DNA from 2 places in the Caloramator sp. E03 genome. Region 1 is predicted to be linked to the other one. Evidence: a T-box and tRNA genes for the amino acid it is inferred to sense, from the RefSeq annotation. Region 1 holds a T-box; the other holds one or more tRNA genes.

The links. The T-box of region 1 lies ahead of metG (methionine--tRNA ligase). A T-box ahead of a tRNA ligase gene usually reads a tRNA of that ligase, here a tRNA-Met.
Region 2: it has a tRNA-Met gene. The T-box ahead of metG (methionine--tRNA ligase) is inferred to sense a tRNA for this amino acid. The anticodon was not compared.

What each region holds. Positions count from the first base shown of each region.
Region 1 is NZ_CP040093.1:1,401,769-1,405,206, forward strand. It holds gene metG (methionine--tRNA ligase) at 1-1,736, opposite strand, end outside; T-box leader at 1,780-2,011, opposite strand; gene FDN13_RS06910 (RDD family protein) at 2,159-3,438, opposite strand, start outside.
Region 2 is NZ_CP040093.1:1,749,955-1,753,392, forward strand. It holds gene FDN13_RS08620 (IS30 family transposase) at 1-1,002, shown strand, start outside; tRNA gene FDN13_RS08625 (tRNA-Leu) at 1,273-1,362, shown strand; tRNA gene FDN13_RS08630 (tRNA-Met) at 1,372-1,447, shown strand; tRNA gene FDN13_RS08635 (tRNA-Met) at 1,451-1,527, shown strand; gene spoIIE (stage II sporulation protein E) at 1,812-3,438, shown strand, end outside.

The DNA.
Region 1 (3,438 bases):
CGTATTTCTCCGTTCATCTCAACCTTTAATTTTAAAAGCTTATTTGAGCCTTTAATCTTTTCACATTCAACTACCTTAACAACCCTAAGGTCAATTTTATCAAAATCATCTATTGTGATTTCACTTTTTATGCTCTCCATCTCAAATTTTTTCTCTTCCTTTGGTTTATCTTTTAAACTTTCAAGCTCTAAAAGCTTCTTTTCAACATCAATCCTTGGGAAGAGTATTTCACCTCTTTTAACTTTTACCCCTTCTTTTGCTTTTCCAAACTCTAAAGCTGACTGCCAAGTTAATATGTCATCAGTAAAGTTAAATTGGCTGTTTATTTTTAAGCTTGTTTCTGGAAGGAAGGATGATATAAGTACTGATGTTATTCTAATGCTCTCTACAAGATTGTATAAAACCCCTGCAAGCCTATCCTTCTTTGTTTCATCCTTTGAAAGCACCCAGGGCATTGTCTCATCAATATATTTATTTGCCCTTCCTATAAGATGCCATATCTCATCCATTGCATCGCTAATTCTAAGGCTGTTCATTAAATCTTCAACTTTAACTACAACATTAAGGGCAGTTTTCTTTAAGTCTTCATCAAAGGATCCTTCAAATGTTCCTTTAACTAAAACTCCATCAAAGTACTTTTCAACCATTGTTAAAGTTCTTGAAACAAGGTTTCCAAGGTCATTTGCAAGATCTGAGTTAATCTTCTTTATGAACATCTCGTTATTAAAAAGACCATCGGCTCCAAAGGGTATTTCTCTTAAAAGATAATACCTTACTGCATCAACCCCAAAATGCTCTGAAAGCACTACAGGATCAACAACATTTCCTTTTGACTTTGACATTTTTCCTCCATCAACAAGAAGCCATCCGTGGCCAAAAACCTGTTTTGGAAGAGGTTCCCCAAGAGCCATTAGCATTATTGGCCATATTATAGTATGGAATCTTACTATGTCTTTTCCAACAAGGTGTACATCAGCTGGCCAGTATTTTTTATAATCAGATTCGTTATCACTTCCATAACCCATTGCAGTTATGTAGTTTGAGAGGGCATCAACCCAAACGTATACAACATGCTTTGGATCAAACTCAACAGGAATTCCCCAAGTAAATGAAGTTCTTGAAACACAAAGATCATCAAGCCCCGGCTTTAAAAAGTTATTTATCATCTCATTTTTTCTTGATTCAGGTTGAATAAACTCAGGATGCTCCTCTATATATTTAAGGAGTTTGTCCTGATACTTTGAAAGTTTGAAAAAGTATGCTTCTTCCTTTGTCCATTCAACGCTTCTTCCACAGTCAGGGCATTTTCCGTCAATTAGCTGGGTTTCTGTAAAGAAGGATTCACAGGGAGTACAGTACCAGCCTTCATAATACCCCTTATATATATCACCTTGGTCATAGAGCTTTTTAAATATCTTCTGAACTGCTTTTTCATGGTAGTTATCTGTCGTCCTTATGAACCTGTCGTAGGATATGTTCATTAATTTCCATAAATCCTTTATTCCTGCAACTATTTTGTCAACATATTCCTTTGGAGTAGTGCCTTTTCCTTCTGCTATTCTTTGTATTTTCTGTCCGTGCTCATCGGTTCCAGTTAAAAACATTACGTCATAGCCTGTTAGCCTTTTAAATCTTGCCATAGCATCAGCAGCAACAGTTGTATAGGTATTCCCTATATGTAGTTTATCGCTTGGATAGTATATTGGGGTTGTAATATAGTAGGTTTTCTTTTCCATAAAAGCACTCCTTTCTTTGATATAAAAAACCCCGCTCCTACAATGTAGGGGCGGGGCACCGCTGTACCACCCTAATTCACTCATACCTTGCAGCATGAGCCTTAATAGGTGACTATCATCACCCTACGATATAACGGTCGCACCCGTTGCAGCCTACTTTGCTTCAGCTGCACTGCTCCAGAGCCATCTTCACATACAGCTTCATTACCGGCTCTCACCTTACCCGGCTCTCTTTTAATGTCACTGCATGTTACTCTTTCCTTCACAGCATCTTATTAAAGATAATATATAAAATATAAAATGCTGTCAAGAGGGAAAGCGGCAGATTTGATTTAGAAAGCTCTAACTTTGTAGTGTAGAGTGAACTACCCACTTATAGAAGTGGGCAACTTCTATCTCTGATTATGTTAAATCCGCCGCTTTTAATATAGTATATCCTCAAAAAAGGATAATATTCTATTTATATATAATAGCTCCTTTAAAGGCTTATAAATCTCAATTTTATACATTTGGCCCATAACATCATCCTTTTTTACGGATTTTAATATCATTTCATCCTCCTCATCACCATCTATATCGTATACATCTTCAAGGCACCTTACACTATAATCATATCTTCTTCCTGGCCTTTTACCAAAATTATAAAGCCTTGTAATTTTATCATTAAGGTTATAGACCTCTAAGTTTTGTATCGTTCCTCTTTTAAATATCATATTGTTTCTTATTATATGTGAAAGAATTATATAATGATTATATTTTTGTATATTCCCTACATCTTTAGTTTTAATATATTTTTTACTTTCGAATACAAATTTTTTATTGACATATTTGTAATGATATAGTATACTTTTGCCATCCCCCTTCACCAATACCCTTACACCATCATCAATATAAAATGCTATAGGAATTATATCTTCCCCGAATTTGCCAGAATATATCCTTTCTAAAACATTCCCCTTCATTTTATATATTTCAACCTTTCCATCCATCCCAAGTACAATTGATTCATCATAATCATCGTTATCTATATCTCCACACTTTAAAGATATTATGCTCGATATTTTTACCTCATTTTTCCCATATACTTTACCTCTATCATCTACAATAACTATATAATTATTTGGGCTTATACCGCATAAATCTCTGTTTCTTATAAACTTCCCGCTACATATAAACTGAAGAGGAAGATTTACTGTATAAACATATTCTCCTGTAATGCTACTGCCTTGTATATTAAGACTATAAACTTCAGTATATTTTAATTTATTTGATATTCTTATAATACAAGGTTTTTTATTAATCTCAATCAATGTAGTATATTTTCTCCCTAATGTTTTTAAATAAAGCTCATCCTGTGAGAGGCTAAGAAGCTTATCTCCCTCAAAGCTTTGATAATATGTATCTGAAGTACATATCTTTTTTAACCCTAAAAGTCCTATATCGTTTAATATAAAAAAAGATATCCACCTTATTGAGGATATTACAAGAAGAATGATTGACAATATTTTAACATATCCTTTTGACTCTGGCATTGATTTTTTTGAGCCGTTATATACAACAATTGTATCTGAAGCTATATCATGAATAGTTCTTCCATGCCTATCAATTAGTGCATACATATAGCCAATATAAAATAAAGCGGAAGCAAATCTATATACCTCCCTTTTGATACAGGTTTTTAAATCATGCTTCAATAGTTTTA
Region 2 (3,438 bases), 350 kb from region 1:
CATCTGAAATCTTATGAACGTGGAGAAATTTTTGCCTTGCTTAAAGAAGGTAAAAGTATTCGTTATATTGCTAAAAAATTAGGACGAAGTCCAAGTACTATAAGCCGTGAAATTAAACGTGGTACTGTATCACAATTAAAAAGTGATTTATCTTATTATTCAAGTTATTTCCCTGAAACTGGGCAAGCTGTCTATAAAAATCACCGCTCAAATTGCGGAGCAAAAATTAAATTGGCTAAAGTAGAAACCTTTATAAAATTTGCAGAAGAAAAAATCCGTAAAAATAATTGGTCTGTTGATACTGTCGTTGGTTATTGCAAAACTGATCCTTCTTGGAAAGATGAGTTCATTGTTTCAACTAAGACCTTATATAACTATATTGATAGAGGATTTTTATCTATACGTAATATAGATTTACCTTTAAAAACACATTTAAAACCTAAAAAGAAAAGAATTAGGGAGAACAAACGCCTTTTAGGTAAAAGTATTGATTTAAGGCCTGAACAAATTAATTCTCGTCAAGAATTTGGACATTGGGAAATAGATACTGTTATAGGTAAAAAATCAGGCGATAAAGCTCTTTTAACTTTAACAGAACGTAAATCCCGTTATGAAATAATAATGCTTTTAGATAATAAAGATGCTAAGTCTGTTGATGATTCTATAAAGAGACTTATGGAAGTATATAAGGATAATTTTAAAAAGATTTTCAAGAGTATTACGGCAGATAATGGAGTTGAATTTAGTAATTTACAATTCATTCTTAAAAAATATGATGTTGAGGTATATTATACCCATCCCTTTTCTTCTTTTGAAAGAGGAACTAACGAACGACATAATGGTCTTATACGTCGTTTTATCCCTAAGGGAAAGAGTATAAAGGATATATCTATTGATACCATTAAAAGAATTCAAAATTGGATGAATACACTCCCACGAAAATTACTAAATTACAAAACTCCTGAAAAATTTTTTTACGAGGAATTATTAAAAATAGCCTAAATCATATTATGAATATTGTAGATGCCACTTGTGGTATGTCAAGGGTAAAGCTACGCCTGCTACGCAGCCCTTGACATACCCCTGCGTGACATATAGATTGATAATTAAGATGGATTTAAGGCTATTTTGACTATTTTTAGTCCTTATACTACATGATTTTTCACAGAGTGTTGCATTTATTATTGCAATTTAAGAACTAAAAAAATATTTAAAATTATGTTGACTTATAACTAAAATAGTTATATAATTTATATTGTCGCAAGGCGATAAGCCGGAGTGGCGGAACAGGCAGACGCACAGGACTTAAAATCCTGCGATCCCTAAAGGATCGTACCGGTTCGACCCCGGTCTCCGGCACCAATTCAATATCGCGGGGTGGAGCAGTTGGTAGCTCGTCGGGCTCATAACCCGAAGGTCGAAGGTTCAAGTCCTTCCCCCGCAACCAAATGGCGGCGTAGCTCAGTTGGCCAGAGCATTCGGTTCATACCCGAAGTGTCAGCGGTTCGAATCCGTTCGCCGCCACCATATACATACAGCACCTTGAGGTGTTTTTTTATGCTTATAACTATGAAGTTATTTATCATATAAAATAGCTTCATAGTTTTTTTAATACCTTTTTCTTCTTTTTTTACTCCTGTACTATGTGCTTTTTAATAGTATATAAAAAGATTTAAGTCGAAGAACATTTTTTGTAATAAAATTATATTAATAAATGTCATAACTTTTTTAAAGATAATGTATTCATAATGACAAACAATTTAGAATATATTTGATATAATAACCTCACATCTAAAATGTGAGGTGGTTATATGATGTACAAAGGAGCTGCTTTATCATATAAAAGATTTGATAGGGAATATAATGTTAATCAGAAGGAGAAACTGAATCTATATGCATATCAATACTTATTACTATATGTAGCTATGTTTTTTATATCAAGGGTTTTTCTGCTTAAGACGTTAATGCCCTTTGGTATAGCTTTTTTTTCAGCTATTTTTACGGTTCTTGATAAAAAAAGTACTCTTCTTTTAGGGATTATATCCATCTTGGGCTATCTTAGCACTTCCCAGGAGTATTTATCTTATAGCCATGTAATAACTCTTTTATGTTTAATGGTTTTAATGTTTTTTATAAAGGATAGCAAAAATAAAATATTAAAAATTTCTATTTTGGCTTCTTTGTTTAATATGATAAGCAGCATGTTCTTTCATATAAAGTATATAACAAAAGGATTTTTGGCTTATGATCTTTTTTTAGCATTACTTGAATCATTAATGATTTTGACATCATGCTATATATTTGCTTATGGTATGCCTGCATTCTTAAACAGTAAAAAAAGGAAGGTATTTTCAAAAGAAGAATTGATATGCTTTGCACTTTTATTTTCTGGTATAGTTTCAGGTATATGGGATATTAAATATTTTAATATGTCTTTAAAAAATATTATAGGATTTTTTCTAGTACTTTTTGCGGGTTATGTTAAAGGGGCAGAAACAGGTGCTACTATTGGTGCTGCCATTGGATTTATGATAAGTATATCTGACGCAAAAATGCCTATATTTGTTGGCATATATGCTATTTGTGGTTTGATTTCTGGAGTATTTAGGGAAGTTGGAAAAATAGTTACATGTATAGCTTTTGTTGCTTCTTCCATACTTTTTTATTTATATACAATAAACTTTATAGATATAGATATTGTATTCCTTGATACATTAATACCTTGTGCAGTTTTTATGCTAATTCCTAAAAGGGTTTATGATAGGGTCTCAGATATGTTTGATAGGGAAAAAAGAATGATAGAATTACAAAAGTCTTATATAGAAAGGATAAAGGATGTTACAGGATTAAAACTTAAGGATATATTTAATACTGTATCAGCACTTTCTAAGATACTTGAAGAAAATGTAAATAATGAGCTTTCAAAGAAATCAGAGATAAATGAATTAGTTGAAAAGCTTGCCTATAAGGTTTGTACAAATTGTGTTAGAAAAAACCTATGCTGGGATAAAGAACTTTATTATACATATAATTCTTATAATGAATTGCTGAGATATATTGAGAAAAAAGGCACAGTGGGGCCTGATGATTTACCCGTTGAGCTTAAGAAAAAATGCCAAAAACCTACTGAACTTTCAAGAGAAGCAAATCATTTACTTGAGATATTAAGAATAAATAATAGATGGAGAAATAAAATTATAAATTCAAGGAAAATTGTTGCAGAACAAACAAAGGGTGTTTCTGAGCTTGTAAGGACGATGATGGAAGAAGTAGCAACATCAGTAGAATTTAAGAATGATATAGAAGAGGAAATTGCAGTTGCACTTGACAGGAAAGGGCTGGAATTTGATGATGTGCTTGCAATAAAAAATAGTAGGGGAAAGTTTGAAGTTACAATCTATAGGAAACCCTGTTCAGGCAAACAACTATGCAGTAAGG